Regions from separate parts of the Paenibacillus sp. FSL F4-0125 genome, predicted to be linked through region 1. Evidence: predicted binding sites of a transcription regulator. Region 1 holds the regulator's gene; the other holds the start of a gene.

Region 1 (11,856 bases):
CCAGCGGCGCCAGAGCTTGTAAATGGCTTGATCCATTTGCAAGCTGCAAGAGACTGGATCGCACAGATGCCGCTTAAGAGCTTATCGGAGCTTGCTGTTACAGGCAATGAGCTGGCGGAAGCGCTTGGGAAACGTCCGGGTCCTTGGCTCGGCAATATGCTGAGTGCACTTCTGCAAGCGACTGCTTCGGGAGATCTACTGAACAATAAACAAGTATTGCTGCTTGAAGCAAAAAGGATGGATGGACATGAGCTATGATAAGGCGCTGTCGCTAACCGAATTGAAGCAGGAAGCTTCCGATTCGAATTGGATAGACAGAGTTCAGCTCCTAGAGTCTGTCGTATCTACTCAGGAGGAAGCCAAACGATTGGCAGAAAGCGGCGCACCAGAAGGAACAACCGTAATCGCTGAAGAACAAACCGGCGCTAGGGGGAGAATGGGCAGAAATTGGTTTTCTCCTCGTGGCAAAGGGATTTGGATGAGTATAGTATTGCGGCCGAATTTACCCTTGTTACAGACTCCGCAGTTAACACTGCTTGCTGGAGTTGCCGTTTGTAAAGCAATACGTCGTGTGACCGGAGTCGATGCCGGTATTAAATGGCCGAATGATTTGCTTGCGGGCGGTCGTAAGATATGCGGAATTTTGCTTGAGTCTTCGCTAAGAGAAGGGGAGCTTCATTATTGCATCGCCGGAATTGGGATTTCTGCGAACTTGACTGAAGACGATTATCCTGATCATCTGAAAGAAGTGGCGACTTCACTTCGGATACAGCGGAGCGGTGTTCCTATTGACCGTTCGGAGCTGGTTAGAGCTGTGCTCGATGAGTTGGAATTGCATTACAATCTGTATATGAATCAAGGGTTTAAACCCATTAAAGAGCTATGGGAGTCGATGTCAGTTACATTGGGTCGCCAAATCGCCCTGAATAGCCCTCAGGGGCGTTCTGAAGGCGTCGTAGTAGGTCTGGATAACTTAGGCGGACTACTCCTTAAAAACAGCTCAGGGGACATTTCAAATGTATGCTCAGGTGAAATTGAGCTTTTATAAGTCTTTTCAATATGGCAGGGGTGTCATCCCTTGTCATATTTTTTTCGTGTAATTCCGAGTCCTTTTTGATATACTATGGGTCGGAGGCGGTATCGTTTTACGAACTGTACTCTTGATCTGATGAATTTATAATGTTTTTATTATTGGAATTACCTTCATAACTGCGTTAGACGGTTACGTTGGATTCTGCTCTGAGCCGTAAGGACCGAGACAGAAGGGACGATCGCGAGTGACTCTTTTTTGCCCTTCGGACCTTTTTAGCAAATGATTGCTAAAGGGTTTTTTTGTTGCGATTTTTACGGGGATGTTATTTCAAAAAGGAGGACGAAGAGAGAAATGGCAAACAAACAAGCACTTAATATTGTGAAAATGAAAAAAATGAAAGCAGATGGTGAACGGTTGAGTATGTTGACCGCTTATGATTACCCATCGGCTCTACTTGCTGAAGAAGCCGGTATCGACCTTATCCTGGTGGGTGACTCCCTGGGAAACGTGGTACTTGGATATGATACAACTTTACCCGTTACGATTGACGATATGGTCTACCATACTCGTTCCGTAACTCGAGGTGCACAAAATACGTTCATTGTGGCAGATATGCCGTTTATGACCTATCACGGAAGTGTAGATGAGACCCTGCGGGGTGTGCGCAGACTGATGCAGGAAGGGCGGGCTCATGCCGTCAAAATGGAAGGCGGTCTCGAAATTTGTGAGACAGTCGCTGCAGTTGTAGCTGCGGGAGTCCCTGTGCTTGGACATATTGGACTTACACCACAATCGGTAAATATGATTGGGGGCTACCGTATTCAAGGTAAGGACGCCAAAGACGCAAAACGTCTGATGGATGAGGCCAAGGCGCTTGAAGCAGCCGGTGCATTTGCAGTCGTACTGGAGCTGGTGACAGAAGAAGTCGCACAAGCGATTTCTGAGGCACTGAGCATTCCGACCATTGGGATTGGTGCAGGCCGTTATTGTGACGGTCAGGTATTGGTTTTCCATGATTTGCTGCGGTATGCCTCACCCTATCGTGAGAAACGTTTTGTCAAAACCTATGCGGATGTGGGTAATGTAATTCGTGAGGGGATTAGTCAATATGTGCAAGAAGTGAAGGATCGCTCGTTCCCAGATGAAGGCCATGTTTTTAAGGCAGATGAAACCGTTCTGGAATCTTTATACGGCGGTGCCGGAAAGGATGGGGAATAAGATGAGAGTTGTCAGAAGCATTGAGCAGCTGCACGAAGCTTTGGAGTATATGAGACAAGGTGGGCATACCCCGATTGGTTTTGTTCCAACCATGGGATATCTTCACGAAGGACATGCCAGTCTGCTTCGGCGGGCAGGAGAAATGAGCAACACGGTGGTTATGAGCATATTTGTGAACCCGCTGCAGTTTGGACCAAATGAGGATTATGATTCCTATCCGCGCGATGAAAATCGTGATTTGGAGCTGGCGGAACGCGAAGGGGTCGATATTGTATTTATCCCCAGTGTAGAAGAAATGTATCCGCAGCCTACCCGGACTACAGTCTCAGTATCTGAGCTTACTACTCGACTTTGCGGAGCTTCGCGTCCAGGGCATTTTAATGGCGTAACTACAGTTGTGAATAAACTATTTAATATCGTGCAGCCGGATTATGCTTTCTTTGGACTAAAGGATGCCCAGCAAGTAGCAGTGCTCCGCCGAATGGTGTCCGATTTAAATATGAATGTTGAAATTGTACCTTGTCCTATCATTCGTGAAGGGGATGGACTTGCGCTTAGCTCACGAAACGTATTCTTATCTTCGGAGGAACGTAGTCAGGCATTAGTGCTATCTCGTTCCTTACGTGAAGCACGTCAGTCCATTGAAGAAGGGAAAGTAAGAACCGTTGCTGAAGTGCGGGAATTGTTAACATCGGTTATTTCCAGCTCTCCTTTGGCGGTCATTGATTATGCGGAAATACTGACATTCCCTAATCTGGAAAGTTTAGACCGCGAAGCTTTAATAACGGATGTAGAAGGGGAAATTATTATAGCGCTTGCTGTGAAGTTTGGCAGAACACGCTTAATTGACAATAATGTATTTATTCCAAAGGAGGTTGCCGCTCTTGTTTAGACATATGATGAAATCCAAAATTCACCGCGCTACGGTGACAGAAGCGAATTTGAATTATGTGGGTAGTATTACCATTGATGAGAACTTAATGGAAGCGGCAGATATTCTTGAAAATGAAAAAGTACAGATCGTGGATAACAATAATGGTTCACGGTTAGAAACGTATGTTATTCCTGGACCTCGCGGAAGTGGTGTGATCTGTCTGAATGGTGCAGCTGCCCGTCTTGTTCAACCAGGAGACACAGTAATTATAATTTCATATGCGATGTTGTCTTCGGAAGAACTGGAGTCGCATAAGCCAACAGTGGTATTCGTGGATGAGAACAACAGACCCGTGAAGCTGGCTGATCATGAACTGCATGCTACAATCGCTTAAATAATGGACTTACGCCATGTAATGAATGGCAGGGATGAAAGACCCCGTTCTCGCAGAAAATGAAGTCAGGCAAGCTGAACTGATTTCATCTTCAGTAAAGGGGGATAGCCCATGTTTCAACATTTGTTTGCTGAAATGAACAAGGTGCTTCAGGAGATCGTTACAGACTACCCTACAGCGGAGGGTGCCCGCCGGAATGAGCTTTTATGCAATTATAATATGCTGCACCGACTAAGCGATAAAGTAATGGATGAATGGCTGGCCTTTGCAGAGAAGCTAAGTCACTTTCGTGAAAGTGTAGATTTTACGACTGTGGTTGAAGAGGACATGCCAGAGCAGGAAGCACCCGAGCTCTGCATGGATACTTTTGTTAGAGGCCAGGGGTATTATAAGCTGCTGATGTATGGAAAATGTATTGAGCAGTTTAAGGAAGTTATTGCCCAATATCCGGATAGTTTGGCTGCTCGCTTATATTTAGCCATCTCTTACCTTCAGGAAGGGGATGGAGAAGCGGCGTGGAGTCATTTGAACCATATGCTCGGTTTGATACGGGAAACCAAGCTGAAAGCAATGGTTTATAACGCTTTAGGGTGCATCCGGGCTTCACAGGAACGCTTCAATGAAGCGCAGGAGCTGTTTGGCCTCTCGTTGCAGCTTGACCCTGCACTTCCTGAACCGACGGTTAATTTGGAGGTTTGCCGCCGCCGTGGAGGAAAGCTTCATTTCGGAAATCAGCTTGTTTCATTATTGTAAATTATTACGTTTACGGTTTATTATTCCGCATTTTCATTCAAGCGATGCATCCCCTGAACCAGTGGTGTGCATCGCCTTTTTTCGCAACTTCTGTTATGCTGATTAAGAGTCTCAATTGAAAGGGAATAGAATTATAATGAAATTTGCCGTGCTTGATTTTGAAACAACGGGAACCCAATCCGTGGGTGAAATTATCCAGGTTGGCCTTGCAATTATAGAAGAAGACCGGTCCATCTCCCGGGTATATGGTTCCTACGTCAAGCCCGGAACGCCGATACCTCCTTTTATAACTGGTCTAACGGGGATTACCGATGATGATGTAAAAGATGCGCCTGAGCTGGATGCGATGATGATGGAGCTTGTTCCACTCTTGGATGATGTTGTGCTTGTAGGGCATAATGTCGCATTTGATTTCCATTTTTTACAAAATGCATTAGACAGATGTGGGTATTTACCATTTCAAGGGCGGATTTTAGATACGATTGACTTTCTAAAAATCTGCTTTCCTTCCCTGACATCCTATCAACTAGGGTCAGTTAGTGCACATTTTGGAGTGACACATGATCGTCCGCATCAGGCAGATAGTGATGCACTGGCGACAGCTCTTGTGCTGTTGAAATGTCTGGAGGAGCTGTACAGTTTACCGTTACTCACCATCCAGCGACTATGTGAGCTGTTTACCGAAGAGGATAGTGATTTAGGTTGGTATTTTGATGGTCTGCTGCGTGAGCGGGAAGCGGAGACGCTTCAACCCGAAGGTGATCTGACTTTCTATCGTCAATTAGCGCTTGCAGTAGGGGATTGGAATGAACTAGCTCCACCTCGTGACGAGCATGCTGAGAATCCGCTACAGAATTTATCATTTAAAGATTATATGGATGAAGTAACGAAACGGCTTAAAGACACTTTGCCACAGTATGAAAGCCGAGAAGCTCAGGATATTATGATCAATGAGGTGATAACGGCACTTGCCGAAGACAAACATCTATTGATCGAAGCAGGGACAGGAACCGGCAAATCGCTTGGTTATTTGTTGCCTGCCATATACCAAAGTGTTCGCACTAATGAAAAAGTTATGGTCAGCACTCATACCATTAATCTGCAGGATCAATTGCGTGAGCGTGATATTCCTTTGTTAACGCAGGTAGTTCCGTTTCCATTTAAAGCTGCGATTTTTAAAGGCAGAGGGCATTATTTGTGTCTTCGTAAGTTTGAACATAAAATTAATAAAAAAGACTTTATAAGTCCAAGGGAAGATGCACTTACTGCGGCTCAGATGATCGTTTGGCTGACACAAAGTGAATCAGGAGATGACGAAGAGCTCAATTTAAGCGGTCGTGGCGGAGATTTCTGGGAGACGGTAGCAAGCGATACCGATTCTTGTCTCGGTCGCTCCTGTCCTTGGTTCCGCAAGTGTTATTACCATCGGGCAAAACATGAAGCGGGTATTGCTGACGTGGTTATTACGAACCACTCTAAGCTTTTCGCAGATGTTAAGGCTGGGCACCAGCTACTCCCGGCTTATGAACATCTTGTTATTGATGAGGCCCACCATCTGGAGGATGTGGCTGGCAAGCATTTAGGTATGCATATGAAGCATTTCACGGTGGCTCACACGCTGTCCCGATTATACAAGGATAATCGTAACGGCCAACTCCCAACGCTTCGTCAAATGCTTCAGTCATCAGGCAGTGAGGAAGCTTCTGAATGGAGCGGAGTTATCGATAGAATCTATCCAGATCTGCTTACTGTAAAAGAAACCTGGGATCTACTTAGTGACAAGCTATTCAGCCTCTTGCCGGAACGTAGCGATGCAGCAGCGGGAGAAGCTGGACAGCTAGTCATGCGGTTACTTCCTACCCGTAAACCGAAGGATTGGGATGAATTGGTTGCTTTAGAGAATACTATGAATCTGACATTAAGCGAAATTATCCGTAAGGGTGATAAAATGCTTAATGAGATGCGTGATCAAGAAGGTCAATCTTCTTCAGATAGTCTAGTAACCGATATTAGCGGCTTATTCAAGGATTTAGCTTCTATACGTGAGCAAGTACGGTTTTTTATGGGATTAAACGACGAGAATGTAGTATATTGGCTGGAGGCGAATGGAAATTATCGCAGCAAATCGCTACAGCTATATGCCGTCCCTGTTGATGTTAGTACCCAGCTTAAAGAGCTGTTCTTCGACAAAAAGAAAAGTATTGTGTTAACCTCGGCGACGCTTTCTGTCGATAAATCGTTCCAGTTTATGATTGATAATCTCGGACTCAATGAAGCTGCGGAAGAGGGGCGTCTAATGACATCTCTCCTTCCTTCTCCCTTTAAGTATCGGGAGCAGGCACTATTAGTAATTCCACGGGATTTCCCTAGTGTGAAAGGCAGTGTGGGTGATGCCCGATTTGTCGATACGCTCGTACAGTCACTAGCAGAAGCGGCAATTACGACACGCGGACGGATGCTTGTTCTGTTTACTTCTTACAAGATGCTGCGCCAAGTTTACGATCCTCTGAAAGAGGCTCTAGCCTCACAAGAAATTACGGTGCTAGGTCAAGGCGTGGAAGGTGGAAGCCGCAGTAAGCTGATTCGACGTTTTCAGGACAGTGCTGCTTCAGTTCTACTTGGAACTAGCAGCTTCTGGGAGGGAGTAGATATTCCGGGTGAGGCATTGACATGCCTGGCCATCGTGAGGCTTCCATTTCAACCGCCTAATCACCCTCTAGCGGAAGCGAAGTCTGAGTTATTACAAGCCCAGAAGAAGAATCCGTTTATGAAATTGTCGGTGCCTCAGGCAGTTATCCGCTTCAAGCAAGGATTTGGAAGACTGGTACGGACAGCGCAGGATCGGGGTATTGTTATAGTGTATGACACTAGGGTTATCGAATCTCATTATGGGAAGTATTTCCTTTATTCGTTGCCTGGCCCGAAAATGGAACATATGTTGACGGATCAAATGGTTCCTCGTATAGCAGAGTGGTTGGAAGACGGAGGCGTTTCTTAAGAAGGACATCTTCTGTTTAATTAATCACTCCACAATGAAGGGCGGTATAAGAGAATACCGCTCTTCATTGAGACGAGGTACAGAAATTTTAATAGGATTTAAACAGATTAGTACTTAAATTAGGAGGTAAATTATGAAATCGGATAAAATATCAGAAGCCGTTGTTCGAAGACTTCCTGTGTACTTACGTTTCTTGAATGATCTCCAGAAACGTGAAATATTAACCGTTTCCTCGCAAGAATTAGGACAAAAACTTGATCTCAATCCCGCTCAAATCCGTAAAGATTTAGCGTATTTTGGAGACTTCGGCAGAAAAGGTATTGGGTATGACGTAACTTATCTTATTGAGAAAATCCGTCATATTTTAAAGCTGGACCAACAGCTGAATGTGGCTTTAGTAGGTGCCGGTAACCTTGGACATGCATTATCTAATTATAATGCTTATCTGAAAGATACTATGAAGATTACCGCTATATTTGACTCTTATGCACCTAAGGTAGGGCGGAAAATCAACTCTCTTACGGTTCAACCCATGGAGGAGCTAGGTCAGACAGTTCGTGAGCAAGGCATTCGAATTGGGATTATTACAGTACCTGACTCAGAAGCGCAGAATGTAGCAGATATTCTTATTGAATCTGGTATTGAGGCGATTTTGAATTTTGCACCAGTGATTCTAAAAACACCACCGAATATCCGGGTTCATGCAGCCGATTTTACAACGGATTTGCAAAGCCTTGCTTATTATTTGAAAGACGGAAAGGAAGAAAGCGGAAATGAAGAGTAGTAAAACGATTATCAAAGGCGGGCGTTTTCTTATTCCGGGAACGGATGAGCCTGTTCTTAGTGGATATATGACTATTGAAGATGATTTGATCACTTACATAGGAAAAGAAGAGCCTTTGATGGAAGAAGGTGTGCAAGTTGTTGATGGCAGTCGTCTGTTGTTTATGCCTGGTCTGGTAAACACACACGGCCATGCCGCAATGTCATTGCTTCGTGGTTATGGAGATGATTTAGCGCTTCAAGTGTGGCTTCAGGAAAAAATGTGGCCGATGGAAGAGAAATTCACCGGAGAAGATGTGTACTGGGGAACCTCCTTGTCTGTTCTGGAAATGCTGAAAGGTGGCACTACAACCTTCCTGGATATGTATGATCATATGGATCGAGTAGCTGAGGTGGTCGAATTGTCAGGTATCCGTTCCGTATTGATGAGAGGCGTAATCGGCCTTTGTCCAGAGGAAGTACAGAATCACAAGCTTGCGGAAGCGATTTCTTTTGCACGTAACTGGCATGGAAAGGCTGACGGTAGAATTACAACGATGATCTCGCCACACGCCCCATATACCTGCCCGCCGGATTTCTTTGTTAAGTTTGTACAGGCGGCACATGATTTGGATTTACCGATGCATACCCATATGTCCGAAACGAAACGCGAAGTGGAGCAGAATGTAGTGGATTACGGACTGCGGCCTGTAGCGCATTTAGAGAAGCTTGGAATGTTCACACGTCCGTCTATTGTTGCTCATGGCGTTCATTTGAATGATGAAGAGATCGAGATTCTGGCTCGTCATAATGTAGGTGTATCTCATAACCCGGGAAGTAATCTAAAACTGGCTAGTGGAGTTGCTCGTGTTACAGATCTTCTAAAGGCCGGTGTGAAGGTGTCGCTGGGTACAGATGGCGCGGCAAGTAATAATAACTTGGATATGTTTGAAGAGATGCGTCTTGCAGCACTTATCCATAAAGGTGTAAGTGGTGATCCTACGGCTGTACCGGCTCCGGAAGCTCTGAGTATGGCTACAGAGTATGGCGCGAAGTCTATCTTTTTAAATGATGTGGGCAGGCTCGCTGTAGGCATGAAAGCTGACTTTATCGCGATTGATATAGACCAGCCGCATTTACTACCGCACACAGATTTGCTGTCTCATGCTGTATACTCTGCCAGTGCCAAGGATGTTGAGCATGTATGGGTGAATGGTAAACAGGTTGTAAAACATGGACAATGTCTAACGTTAGATGAGGAAGCTATCCGTCGTAAGGCGCAAGAATCCTTTGAGGGGCTGCTCAAGCGCTAGTCTAAGATCATAAATTAACTGAAAGGCTGTGACTTTCTGCGTTTGCAAAAGTTACGGCCTTTTCTGTAAATATAAGAATTTATATGAATGAATATGAAACTTTGGATAAACACACGGGTGTGTTATATAATCAAAAAAGATATATTACTAGAAAGGGAGCTGTACCTTGAAGAAAAGGAAAAAATGGATCCTCCTGGGGTCAGTTCTGATTCTGCTCCTTCTGTTTGGACTTATCCAGTTCTATGCCTATATTATGAAAGATCAATGGAACGAGCGAGATATTGCTAAGGATATCGCCAAAACCAGCGCTGGTCTGACAGAGGTAACTAAAGCACAGAAATCCGTGTGGGATGAAAATGCAGTGTACTGGGTCTTAACAGGGAAGAATCAATCCGGGACCGAGTTGATGGTATGGGTACGCTTTACTGTAGACGGGAAGTTTGCAGAAGGCAACGACGCAGTATATGCTGAGGAACTGAGTAAAGGGACCTCTGAAGCGAAAATACGCAGCATAATTAAAGCTGATCTTCCGGACGTTAGTATCGAGCGGTTGTTGCCGGGGGTATATAACGGAGAGTACGCATGGCAGCTTTTTTATAAACAAAGCGGTCGGTATTATTATCAATTTTATCGGTTCTCAGATGGAGCTCGAATGGGTGAAGGATATAGTTTACCCAGCCGCTAAAATAAACAAGAGTACTATACTAGAAACAAGCGGACCATTTATGGTTCGCTTGTTTTCGTTAATTTGATGGATTATTTTGATATACTTGTAATGTACTATTTGTGATATACTAAATAGGCAGTTTTTATATATTCTTTTTAAAAAACACATGTGAAAATGAGCCTGTTAATGACAAGTAACGGCCCTTTTTTAGTTGAAATAAATCAATATATTTATTGAATTGGAAAAAAATAAAAAATAAAATTTTAAATATCTTCACACTTTTTTTCATTATCGTATATACACTTGTGATATACTACTGTTTGTAAATAGAACAGTAGTAAGAGAATGTTAGGCTCTGATGAGCGCTTAACAGCTTTGATTTATTGATCATTCTGTTTACATTTTGTCATCTTTGAGAGGAGGACGTTTCTTGAAATTACGTCTTGTACCTGTACTGATAACGTCTCTACTGTCGGCTACTCTATTGTTCGGAGGATTCTTTTTATATCGTCAGTTTGCTTTACAGGAACCGCTCCAAAAGATTGTATCCGGTTATGAGGGAGTAAATAATTCACATATTAGTATTAACCGCGATGAGGTCACTTTGAAACTTGATTTGCAGCCGGGCACGAATTTACGTGATCTGGTATCGTATGTATCCAAAGAAGGAAAGTCAGTGATTGAAGGACGTAAACTTAAACTCGATGTGGATCAAAATTCAAATGAATTATTAGATGATTACTGGGATAAAGCGTTGTTCTCTGTAGCTGAAGCCATGGAGAGCCGTAAATATACTCTTATACCTACAGAACTTGATAGATTAAAAGAGCAACATTCGGAATATAAAGATGTGATAGCAACAACTGAAATTGACGACAACAATGTGTATGTAAGCTTGAGTAATGGAAAAGAAAGTAAATTCGTTATTTTGCCGCGAAAACCTGCGACCTTGGGGGTATGGAATAATGCCTAAGTATCTAAAAGAAATTTTACTCGGATTTATTCCTGTACTGTTTATTTTCATGGCTTTTTTAGGTATTAATATATTCCCAATTGTTATAGCAGCTGGAATGCTTACTGCACTGCTTATAATTGCTCATTTGCGCGGCGGGCTTACGGTGAACGCTGGCGCTGGGAAAAAACGCAAGAAGGAAGGACCTTCGAAGCTAACTTTTGAAGAAATTGGCGGGCAAGACAATGCGAAGCAAGAGCTTCGTGAAGCACTCGATTTTTTGATCCGTCATGAGGAAATTAGCAAATTTGGGATTCGCCCCTTAAAAGGGATTCTGCTCACTGGTCCTCCAGGAACAGGTAAGACCCTTATGGCCAGAGCGGCTGCACATTATACAAACTCCGTATTCGTAGCTGCATCAGGTAGTGAATTTGTTGAAATGTATGTGGGTGTCGGGGCCGGCCGGATTCGTGATTTGTTCAAGGATGCCCGTAGCCGCGCTGTTAAGGAGAACAAGCAGAGTGCCATTATTTTCATTGATGAAATTGACGTAATTGGCGGTAAACGTGAAGGCGGGCAGCAGCGTGAATATGATCAGACCTTGAATCAGCTGTTGACTGAGATGGACGGTATTTATAATAACGAAACACCGCGTATTCTGCTGGTAGCTGCAACAAACCGGAAAGAAATGCTTGATTCGGCATTGCTACGTCCTGGACGGTTCGACCGTCATATTCAAGTGGACATGCCTGACAAGAAGGGCCGGAGATCGATTCTCGAATTGCATGCGAAGAATAAACCTCTTCATCCAGAAGTGAGTCTCGACAAAATTGCTGAAGAAGCCTATGGCTTCTCCGGTGCTCAGCTGGAAAGTGTCATGAATGAGGCTGCG
Region 2 (11,856 bases), 2.1 Mb from region 1:
ATAGTGAGGCTACACTTAATAAATTGGATGGTATGCTGAAGGCCTATGCTGTAGGTGTACAATTAATGGTAGATGGCAAGGCTGTTGGTATTGTTAAGGATCAAGAGACCGCAAATGCGGTACTTGAAGGGGTAAAGAATCACTATGTTCCACAAACTGAAGTAGCTACAGCTAGTAAGCTCACAAGAACAGCGGCCTCAAGTTCAAATGCTGCAAAGACAAAAGCTGCCAAGCAAGTGGAGTCAGTTAAGATTAGTGAAGAGGTCTCTATTGTCCCTGTGAAGACAGATCCTAACAAAGTATTGGATGTGCAGGAAGCGGTCAAGACACTTACCGAGGGTAAAGAAGCACCACTTCTTTACACCGTTCAAGAGGGCGATACGATTTCGGGGATTGCCAAACGGTTTGAAATTACACAAAAAGAGATTTATAGTAACAATCCTGATGTGAAAGAGCTAACGTTGAAGATTGGTGATACGTTGAAGCTGAAGGTACCACAGCCAGATGTTACAGTGGTTACTGTAGAGCAGGTGTCAGAGCAGGTAGTTACAGAACCTGAAGTGATCGTGCGTAAAAGCGACCAGTTACCAGCAGGCAAAAGTAAGGTCGTTCGTCCAGGACAAACGGGCCTTAAAGAAATGCAGTATCGGTTAACAAAGAAAAATGGAATGGTCGTACAAGAAGAGTGGTTGGGTCAGACCGTTATTAAATCTTCTCTCCCTGAAGTGGTTTATCGGGGTACGAAGGTAGTTGGTGAAGGAACAGGCATGTTCAGTTGGCCAGTAAGCGGAGCAACCCTTACTAGTAGTTTCGGTGAGCGCTGGAGCCGTGCCCATAAGGGTCTAGATATGGTATCTGGCAACCGGAGCATTAAAGCCTCTGATGCCGGAACTGTAATCTTTGCTGGTGTGAAGAGTGGATATGGAAATGTGGTTATCGTGGATCACCGTAACGGATACGAAACCTATTATGGCCACTTAAACAGTATCTCCGTTTCTACGGGACAGCGTTTAGAGCAAGGCGCCAAAATTGGCGTAATGGGCAATACTGGACGCTCGACAGGAACACATCTGCATTTTGAGATTCGGAAAAATGGCACTGCAGTAAATCCAATGAAGTATTTGCGATAATTCATACGTTAACCTTAACTGCTCGATTAAACTCGAGCGGTTTTATTTTTGTTAATATAGGAATGACGATATAGCTGTTTCTTTTTGCTGGGGAAGCCGATTCCTTATTTCGTAGGATGTGACGGTAAGACAGGTATGTTAAAATAAAGGAATGATCTTTAAGTAGGGATAGGAAGGTGAAGCTGAGACATGCAGATGGGAACGATTCTGGTAGTAGACGATGAACAGCCTATTGCTGATATATTGAAGTTTAATTTAGAAAAAGAAGGCTACGAGGTTATTTGTGCTTTTGATGGTAACAGTGCAGTAGAATTGGCATTGTCCAAAAAGCCTGATCTTATGCTGCTTGATCTTATGCTGCCTGGTAAGGACGGGATGGATGTTTGTCGTGAGGTTCGTTCTGCGCACTTGGACATTCCTATCATTATGCTTACTGCCAAAGACGGAGAGATTGATAAGGTGCTTGGCCTGGAGCTTGGTGCGGATGACTATGTAACTAAACCTTTTAGTACACGAGAACTGCTCGCCAGAGTTAAAGCCCAAATGCGGAGACAGCACAAACCATCATCAACGGGAGTGACGAGTGAACCTGCAGAGAGCAAGCAGGGGATTTATCATTTTGATCTATTTATTGATACAGATATGTATATGGTATACAAGGGCGGAGAACCGCTTGATTTGACGCATCGTGAATATGAGTTGCTCTACTATATGATCAAACATGCGGGTAAGGTGATGACCCGGGAACATTTATTGCAGGCTGTGTGGGGATTCGAGTATTTCGGTGATGTGCGGACCGTAGACGTGACGATCCGTCGTCTAAGAGAGAAAATTGAGGAGAATCCCAGCAAGCCGGAATATATTTATACCCGGCGCGGACTTGGCTATTTGATGCATAGCCCTAAAAGTGGAGGACTGTGATGAAATGGTGGTCCTTTTTCCGGACAATTCAGGCTAAGCTTATTATTATTTATGTACTGCTGATTCTGATAGCTATGCAGTTAATCGGAGTCTATTTTGTCAGCTCGATGAAGAACTCGTTAACGGATAATTTCACGAAGGATCTTAAAGCACGTGCTGAGATGCTGTCTATCCTGACTGCTGATAAATTTGGCAGTGAGGCTGGAACGGCGGACGAGGAAACGGCTGTAGAAAGTCTGCGTGGCATGGTCAATAACCTGTATATTAACGGGGCCGAGATTCAGGTGCTTGATGCCAGCGGCAAAATTATTACCACCTCCGTACCCTCGCAGAATGACTATGTCGGACAGCGCAATACTCAGACTGTAGTGAATCGTGCTTTGCAGGGGATCAGCGATAATGAAGAATATATTATTGCTGATGATAATGTGCGTAAAAAGGTTGTGGCCAAGCCGGTGCTCTCCGGTGATAAGGTGGTTGGGGCAATCTATATTGCTGCCGACATGAAAGATTTATATGCAACCATGGGCAGGATCAACAGTGTATTCATCTCTGGATTGCTGTTAGCCTTATCACTGACAGTTGTCTTATGTGTTATTCTTGCACACACCATTACACAGCCGATTAAAGAAATGACCAGGCATGCAACAGCTGTTGCAGAGGGCCGCTTCAATCGGAAAATGCCTGTACTGGGCAACGATGAAATTGGACAACTCAGTCAGGCATTCAATTATATGACTGGAAGATTGCGTGAGGCGCTCTCGCAGAATGAGGAGGAGAAGGAGAAGCTCACCTCTATTCTGACGAACATGAGCGATGGTGTGGTAGCCACGGATGAGAATGGCGTAGTGATTCTTATGAACCTTCGGGCAGCACTTATGCTGGGAACAGAAGGTCCATTGCCTGAAGGTGCTCCATTGGACAAGCTGCTAGGTCTCGACTATGAGCAGAGTGGTGCCTTAGCGAAAGGAAACGCACAATCCGCAATGCTTCATCTAACACATATGGGTGGAGAAGATTCTAATATCGTGAGAGTGACGTTTACTCCGATTCATCGCCGGGAAGGTGGAATTGCTGGTACCATTGCTGTGTTACAGGATGTAACTGAGCAAGAAAACCTGGAAGAATCACGCCGAGAATTCGTGGCGAACGTTTCGCATGAGCTAAGAACACCACTTACAACGATTAAGAGCTATGTGGAGGCACTCGATGATGGAGCGCTGGAGGATCCGCAGTTAGCGGTTCGATTTGTTGGGGTTATTCGTAACGAAACCGAGCGAATGATTCGTCTGGTTACAGATCTACTGCATCTTTCGCGACTGGATTCTAAAGAGGCACTTCTCAGAATTCAGCAGACCGATATTACTGAGATGCTGGAGGATGTAGCAGACCGCTTTTCTTTTCAGATTCGGCAGAAACGTATCGATATTAGCACAAGGGTTCGTAGGGATGTAAGCACCGCTTGGCTTGATCGGGATCAAATTGATCAAGTGCTGGGGAATCTAGTCTCGAATGCGTTAAAATATACGCCAGAAGGCGGTACGATTGAATTGGAAGCCTTGAAGAATGAGGATGGAATGCTCTCCATTTCTGTACGTGATTCCGGGATTGGTATTCCGAAGAAAGACATCGAGCGGATCTTCGAACGTTTTTATCGGGTGGATAAGGCACGTTCACGGAATATGGGAGGCACCGGACTCGGTCTTTCCATTGCCCGGGAAATTGTGAAAGCACATGGAGGCTCTATTTCCCTGCAATCGGAGCTTAATGAAGGCTCCAAGGTAACCTTTACGCTACCTCTGAATGAGCAAAGGGGGAGTGAGGCATGAAGGAGAGATTGAAGTCATGGATTCTAGCTTTGCTCGTAGTGGGAAGTCTTGTTGAGAGTTATTATTTGATTTACCGGCTGCCTGGTGCAGACTCTGCGGTACTCTCCGAGAATCTATATGTGAAGACGGATAATATGGGACCAGAAGAAAAGGTCGAGAACCTATTGTACCCTGATAAAATGATCATCCATATGGGCGATAACAAGCATACGCTTTTTTATCCAGACTCAACGTTCTATAGCTTAATTATGAATCGGTTAAAAGGTCGTGGATTTGAAAGCTTCCAGCGGCACTCGGTACAGGATTATGACTGGGATAAGATTCGTAGTGAGAATCCGGGGATTGAGCTTTCGTTCGGATCAGGCATTCCGGTAACGTTACTACAGCGGGTTATGCAGTTGTCACCTGATTCCCTGTTTGAAGGAGAAAGCATCGATCGCATTTGGATCTATAACATTAAGAATGACTCCAAAGCGCATGCCATTTTCTTCAGTACGAGAGGCGACATTATATATGAAGCGGCAAAAGCCGATTTAACCGTTCAAGACGTGCAGCAGCATGTGGATTTCGGCAAAAACTGGACGCCTTACAAGGCAGTAGACGGTGATTATTATGTGCCAGACAGCAAGATTTCTCTAGTTCAGGTTGAGATGCCTTCAGGCATGTATACCATAGAACAAATGCAGAGTAATCTTTTCTTCGATGTTGGAAGTACTAGATATATTCGCGAGAAAAACGGATCGGAGATTTATACGGACAGCAAACGCAGTCTTCAGGTCGATAAGGAACGGAATTGGATGAGCTATAGTGATCCAGCCGCACTTCCAGCTGGAGACAGTACACCTGCCAAGGATGCGCTTGAAGCTGTGGAATTTGTGAACCAGCATGGTGGATGGAACGGAACCTATCGTCTTGAAGCTACCGAGGAGGGGAGACAGGAGAGAAAGGTCTCTTTTCAACAATACTATGGCTCCTACCCATATGGCTCCTATCCGATCATGAGTAATTCGCAGCTACAGTATGGCGTAATTAATCTGGAATTGCAGCAGGGAACCGTATCCTCTTATGAACGCTCATTAATCTATATTGAGGAGAGTAAAGCAGAGAAGAAAATCGTAGAGCTATCTGGAGGCGCGGAGCTGGAGAATCAATTGTCGTTAGTCAGCAAAACTTCGGGAGTGAAGGATTTGACGCCTGCGTATGTACCTGTAGTGAAAGATGAGAAGCTGCAACTGCTCCCAGTCTGGAAGGTTACGCTTATTGATGGCAGTGTTCTTACTTTAAATTAATTACAAGTCGTTCATATAACATTTAGGAGGTAAGGGTATGGATTGGGGAAGAGCCAAAAATGTACTAATTTGCGCCTTTTTAGGTCTGAATCTGCTGCTTTGTTATCAGCTGTGGATTGATTTGCGCGATCAGGTTAGTGCCAATCTCGATTTCACTTCCCTATCTGAAGAAACCCAAGCGGTGATGGAGCAAAAGGGGATTCGTGTGTTGTGTCCGATTCCTGCGTCTACCCCGCAGCTTCCTAATATAACTTATCGATATTCTGCTGAAGAGCAGAATGAGCCACCTATTAAATTAGATGTTCCTATAGATAGTAAGCTGATCTATTCTTCATTCTCTGACCTTAGCAAGGCGCTTGAGAGTCAAATTCCCGACATCGCCAATTATCGCTTCGATTCACAAGAAAGTGAAGTTGGGAAATTTGTTCTTCACCCGCTAGTTCAGAATCAGTGGTCGTTATTCCGAGTTAGACTAGAGTTGATTAATAGTGATCAGAAGATTGTAGCTTACCGCTCGCCGAAGATTGAAATTGGGGCAAGCAGTAGTGATAAGGAACAGAAGGTACTGCCGGCATCACAAGCGCTTAGTAGTTTGATTGAAAAATATTTTCCGGCGGACTCTGTAGTGAAGGAGATTGAACTTGGTTATTATGGTGAGCTGTTCAACTCCGAAAGTCAGGTAGCGTCGCCGATGTGGCGGTTCATGCTGGAGAACGGCAATGCCTATTATGTGGATGCTATTAGTGCGGACATCATCAGTCCGAAGACAACAGATTAGAAGGAGTAAGGAAAATGGGGATTTCATTTACAGTACTGTCCAGTGGTTCTACCGGAAATGTTACGGTGGTACGGAACGGGGAGACAACACTTATGATTGACGCAGGTCTGAGTGCCAAGCGGATCGATGAGCTGTTAGCCATGCGCGAGTTAACGGGTAATGATATAGACGGGATTCTAGTTACGCACGAGCATTCTGATCATATCAAGGGACTCGGGGCAATGGCCCGTAAATACGATCTTCCGATTTATGCAAACACAAATACCTGGGGTGCTATAGAGAAAGGCATTGGCAAAATACCGGACTATAACCGAATCATTATGGAGTCGGGGCAGCATAGGGATTTTGGCAGTCTGCGAGTAGAGTCGTTTGCGATTTCTCATGATGCGGCGGAACCGGTTGGTTACAATTTTTATGATGGAAAAGAGAAGCTGTGTGTAGCTACGGACCTTGGGTATGTTAGCGACAAGGTGAGAGATGCGATTTCAGATGCAGACGTATTGGTGCTGGAAGCGAATCATGATATTGAAATGCTGAGGATGGGACGTTATCCGTGGAATACGAAACGACGTATACTTGGCGATATGGGTCACCTTTCTAATGAAGCAGCCGGAGCGGCACTTAGTGAAATTCTCACAGGACGTACCAAGCGTACCTATTTAGCGCATTTAAGCCGGGATCATAATATGATGGACTTGGCTAAAATGTCGGTACGTTGTGCAATGGAGGATCGGGGTTGTTTCTTCAAGGATAGTGAGTTTAAGCTTTGTGATACGTATTATGATCAACCTACGCCATGGGATAAGTTGAGCCAGTTGTCATAAGCTGATCAAGCTCGGCGGTTTTTTGTTCTAATTCTTGGCGGGAGATCAGGCCTTTATCGATCATTAATTCGATCATAGCACTGAAGGCAAGGGTCATATGATAGTGTTCATCCTTTAAATCACCAAGTTTACCGATAAACTCAACCAGATCCATACTTGTAGAAAAAGAATTCATAATTATACCTCCTTATATAGTAAAAACAAAATTGGAGTTGTAAAAAATTCGCAGACCTTTTACCTCAGGAAAATCACGAATTGAGGGTTGCCTGTGATACAATTGTAGACATAATGAGCAAAACCTAAATTTAAGGAACATTTCTATTATTGTAGTCTTTTAAGTTGCAAAATATTCCTAATAGAGAAGATATATTGAAAGATTCTAATATTCTTTCGATTAACTGAAACTATTGTGGGGTTAATGGATAAAGTGAAACCTTTTAGTGATTGTGAGAGTCTAAAAGTATGCAGTAATATGTGATGAAATATTAGAACATAAGTGTTTTGCATTTAAGGTTCTTGTATGTCTTGTAATTCTCGCATAAATGCGTTTCGTTCCATTAAGGACGGCACAGGCGTTTATGCTTGGGATGTGATTGCTAGGTTCAAGTTTTAGAGACTGTGGACGCTTGGCAATAGAAGGGGGAGATTTTCGGTGGGATTGTTTGATGACGATTTCTATTCAACTAAAGTATCACGGTCCAGAGGGGATGAAGCATCAAAGGGATCATTTGCAAACCGTAAGCATTCTGTGCGAAGATCGCGCAAGGGTTTATCCACTTGGCAAATATCCGCCGTCTGCTCCTTAATCAGTGCTGTGGTGGCAGTGTTCTTATTCAGTGTGCTTACTGGACAAATGAGTCATGAAACTGCTCCGAAGTCTGTAGCAACAACTGGGGAGGTTACTCCAAGCAGTGATCCGTTTGACCGTATCATTCAAGCCGCTGCTACGGTTCGTCCTGCAGTAGTAAGTATTATCAATCATAAGGAAGATAATAAAGAATTGAACATTCTGGATGAGTCAGCATTAGGCTCTGGAGTGATTTATAAAAAGGTGGATAATAAAGCATTTATTATTACTAATAACCATGTTATCGAAGACTCCGGCAATCTTGAGGTCGTAACAGTAGATGGTGAGACACGTAAAGCTACACTTGTTGGCACGGATAAAGTGAGTGATATCGCAGTTCTTTCTATTGATGCTAAGGGTATCAATACGATCGCACAGCTAGGAGATTCCTCCAAGCTTCGCCTAGGTGAAACAGTCATTGCCATTGGTAACCCTTTAGGACTTGGAGACACATTGACCTCAGGGATTGTCAGCTATACTGAACGGAAGGTTCCTGTATCCTTAAATCAGGACGGCGTATATGACTGGGAGCAAGAGGTCATTCAGACCGATGCGGCGATTAATGAAGGTAATAGCGGCGGAGCACTTGTGGATCTGGATGGTAAAGTCATCGGTATTAACACGATGAAAATCTCCGATGCAGGTGTAGAGGGTCTAGGGTTTGCAATTCCAGCTAACCATGTGATAGATACCGCAAATGAACTGGCTGAAAAAGGGCGTATTGCCCGGTCCTACTTAGGTGTATATTCCGTAGATTTAAATAATCCTTACGTTCCTCTTGCAGAGGATCAACGTAAGGAACTGAACCTACCGAATAATGTTAAGGATGGGGTAGTCGTTCTGGATGCTGTTGGACCTGCAAAGGAAGCCGGAATACAATTTAATGATGTAATTACAAAATTTAATGATGAGCCTATTACATCCACACTCTCCCTTCGCAAGTATTTATATAATCAAACGAAGATTGGCGAGGATCTGAAGATCACCTATTACCGAAATGGGAAGGTCAATCAGACGACAGTTAAACTTCTTGAAAAACCAGAGGAATAATATACCGAAAGTCGGCATATAATGATATAGCAGTAATGACAAGTAGAACGGACTACCCCTTCAGTTGTGAAGGTAGACCTTCCTGAAATAGCGATACTTTGTATCGCTATCGGGGATCTGTTTCTTCTAAATATTTGATAAATATGGCAATTATAAGCTGATTTAATGAATTTTGGGCTGACTGGCAACCCTTACATTGGAAGGTAATACTTATTAGGGTAGAAACGGATAAATCCGGATGCCAGCTTGCCTTTGCTAATCAGGTGTGGTAATATGATATCAATCATACATTTAGTCCCTAATTTTCGCATTGAAAAGGGCTGTTATATTTGGCAATACAACCTTTTTCAATGTGTGAATTTTTTCTTTGTTTGAAGATAAAAAGAACATATTAATTTAAATTTGTGGAGGTAACACACATGCAAACAGGTACAGTTAAATGGTTCAACGCAGAAAAAGGATTCGGATTTATCGAAGTTGAAGGCGGAAGCGACGTATTCGTTCACTTCAGCGCAATCACTGGCGACGGCTTCAAAACTTTGGACGAAGGCCAACGCGTTGAATTCAACGTTGTTCAAGGCAACCGTGGACCACAAGCCGAAAACGTTGTAAAACTGTAATAATAGAAGAAACCGTCCCAGCTTTTTGAAAGTTGGGACGGTCTTTTTATATCTAGTTAGTCACTATTGACTTACAGGATGGGAGGAACGGCAATGAACTACCGGAAGAAACCTTTGGAAGAAATACCGGAAGAAAATACCGCGATTTGGGCGTGTACCAATGATGGATGCAACGGATGGATGAGGGATAATTTCGCATTTGAACATGCGCCTTCTTGCCGTCTATGTGACTCTCCAATGGTTCGCAGCACGAAGATGCTACCACAATTGCTTAATTCGAATGGCGATCTCAAATCGCTGAAGAAGGGTATTTCCATTACCTAACCAATGCCTTTATGAGTCAAGCTTGTTATAGAGCAGTGAACAACTTCAAGACGGTTAAACCGTCTTATTTTTTTTGCTTTTTTTATGGTAAATTGTGATTTTTGTCACAAATCATTTGAATTTTACCGTTAAATACACCCCTTTGTGTGACATTAATCACAAAAAGACGTTTAAATTTTTGACACAATATAATTAACGAAAAGGGGAGAAGGAAGGGAAAAATATGGATACAGTAATGCTGTCGCGTATACAATTTGCGTCGACGACAATATTCCACTATTTCTTTGTACCGGTATCAATCGGACTAGCGCTCTTGATTGCCATTATGGAGACCATGTACGTTAGAAAAGGCAATGAAGAGTACAAAAGAATGGCGCAGTTCTGGGGAAAGCTGTTCCTCATCAATTTTGCAGTAGGGGTAGTTACAGGGATTTTACAGGAATTTCAGTTCGGGATGAACTGGTCTGATTATTCACGTTTTGTGGGTGATGTCTTCGGGGCTCCGCTTGCAGTAGAAGCATTGGCAGCCTTTTTTCTGGAGTCTACGTTTATTGGAATCTGGATATTTGGCTGGGACAAAGTGTCCAAGAGAGTGCACTTGGCCTCTATCTGGCTGGTAGCATTCGGTACGATGTTATCTGCTTTCTGGATCCTGGCAGCAAACTCCTTTATGCAGCATCCAGTAGGATTTGCGATTAATAATGGTCGTGCAGAAATGAATGATTTCTTCGCGCTTATTACGAACGGACAATTGTTGGTTGAATTCCCGCACACGGTTCTTGCTGCGTATGCAACAGGTGCCTTCCTAGTAACGGGTATTAGTGCCTACAAGATATTGAAGAAACAAGATGTATCTTTCTTTAAGAAATCTTTTCAAATTGCAGCTATCGTAGGTATTATTTCTTCTATCGGTGTAGCCGTGGCAGGCCATGCGCAAGCACAGTATTTGGTTGAGACTCAACCTATGAAGATGGCGGCTTCCGAAGGACTATGGGGTAAGAGTGGTGACCCAGCGCCTTGGACCGTATGGGCAAATATTGATCCAGAGAAGCAAGAAAGTACTGGAGAATTTCAAATTCCGTATATGCTGAGCTTCCTTTCATACAGTAAATTTTCCGGTGAAGTTAAAGGTATGCTTGAACTGCAAGCTGAGTATGAGCAAACCTATGGCCCCGGTGACTATATTCCACCTGTACGTACGACATTCTGGAGTTTCCGGATCATGGTTCTAGCAGGAACGTTAATGATTGTACTGGGTATGTACGCTATGTATTTAATGTGGCGCAAAAAAATGGACCGTCCAAACACCTGGTTTATGCGGTTTATGCTATGGGGATTACTGCTTCCTCCAATCGCGAATACAGCGGGTTGGGTCATGACCGAATTCGGGCGTCAGCCATGGACGGTATTCGGACTGATGACCACGGAAGACAGTGTGTCGCCTAATATTACGAGCGGTCAGGTTCTATTCTCTGTTATTTCTTTTACAACGATTTACGCAATTCTCGGATTAGTACTGATTGGTTTGTTTATGAAAGTAATTAAAAAAGGTCCTTATGCGATGGATAACGATCACGGGGATTCGCATGATCCATATAATGAGGAGGGCGCCCAATGATATCTCTTAATGAATTGTGGTTTGTGCTGATTGCAGTTCTGTTTATAGGGTTCTTCTTTCTGGAGGGTTTTGATTTCGGCGTAGGGATGGAAACACAGATTCTGGCTAAAAATGATACAGAGCGCCGGGTACTGATTAACTCTATCGGACCTTTCTGGGATGCTAATGAGGTATGGCTACTAACGGGTGCGGGCGCAATGTTCGCGGCTTTTCCGGAATGGTATGCAACGCTGTTTAGCGGATTCTATATTCCTTTTGTCTTTGCTTTATTAGCCTTGATTGCGCGTGGCGTCGCTTTTGAATTCAGAGGTAAACGAGATTCTTTAGCTTGGAAAAGAACTTGGGATGCTTGTATCTTTATTGGCAGCTTCCTCCCACCGTTCCTCCTTGCAGTAGTGTTCGCCAGCTTTATTAAAGGTTTACCTATTGATGGCGATATGCAAATGTACGCAGGCTTCACAGATATCGTGAATGTATATACTGTAGTAGCAGGTCTTACGGTAGTTCTTCTCTGTTTGGTGCATGGTCTCATGTTCACAACACTGCGTACAGTGGGTGATCTACAGGCTCGTGCTCGGAAGATGGCACAAAGATTGCTGATCCCACTTGCAGTTTTGTTTACTGCT

What was found. Region 1 encodes Rex, which represses fermentation and respiration genes when NADH is low (regulators of the CRP and FNR family bind a similar motif). Its sites were predicted from a motif close to TTGTGAAATATTTCACAA; they were not measured.
Region 2: NST74_RS29585 (cytochrome ubiquinol oxidase subunit I) is a predicted target of Rex. The motif match lies at 9,705-9,722, and genes of this name have one in related genera.

Annotation. Positions count from the first base shown of each region.
Region 1 is NZ_JBBOZJ010000001.1:4,493,458-4,505,313, reverse strand. Features, by position in the region: gene NST74_RS20030 (CCA tRNA nucleotidyltransferase) at 1-258, shown strand, start outside; gene NST74_RS20025 (biotin--[acetyl-CoA-carboxylase] ligase) at 248-1,048, shown strand; gene panB (3-methyl-2-oxobutanoate hydroxymethyltransferase) at 1,385-2,251, shown strand; gene panC (pantoate--beta-alanine ligase) at 2,253-3,143, shown strand; gene panD (aspartate 1-decarboxylase) at 3,136-3,519, shown strand; gene NST74_RS20005 (hypothetical protein) at 3,631-4,272, shown strand; gene dinG (ATP-dependent DNA helicase DinG) at 4,409-7,270, shown strand; gene NST74_RS19995 (redox-sensing transcriptional repressor Rex) at 7,404-8,054, shown strand; gene NST74_RS19990 (amidohydrolase) at 8,044-9,345, shown strand; gene NST74_RS19985 (cell wall elongation regulator TseB-like domain-containing protein) at 9,512-10,030, shown strand; gene NST74_RS19980 (hypothetical protein) at 10,443-10,985, shown strand; gene NST74_RS19975 (AAA family ATPase) at 10,978-11,856, shown strand, end outside.
Region 2 is NZ_JBBOZJ010000001.1:6,626,524-6,638,379, reverse strand. Features, by position in the region: gene NST74_RS29635 (M23 family metallopeptidase) at 1-1,130, shown strand, start outside; gene yycF (response regulator YycF) at 1,320-2,051, shown strand; gene walK (cell wall metabolism sensor histidine kinase WalK) at 2,051-3,880, shown strand; gene NST74_RS29620 (YycH family regulatory protein) at 3,877-5,169, shown strand; gene yycI (two-component system regulatory protein YycI) at 5,207-5,947, shown strand; gene NST74_RS29610 (MBL fold metallo-hydrolase) at 5,962-6,771, shown strand; gene NST74_RS29605 (hypothetical protein) at 6,737-6,946, opposite strand; gene NST74_RS29600 (S1C family serine protease) at 7,424-8,668, shown strand; gene NST74_RS29595 (cold-shock protein) at 9,088-9,288, shown strand; gene NST74_RS29590 (cold-shock protein) at 9,382-9,612, shown strand; gene NST74_RS29585 (cytochrome ubiquinol oxidase subunit I) at 9,836-11,230, shown strand; gene cydB (cytochrome d ubiquinol oxidase subunit II) at 11,227-11,856, shown strand, end outside.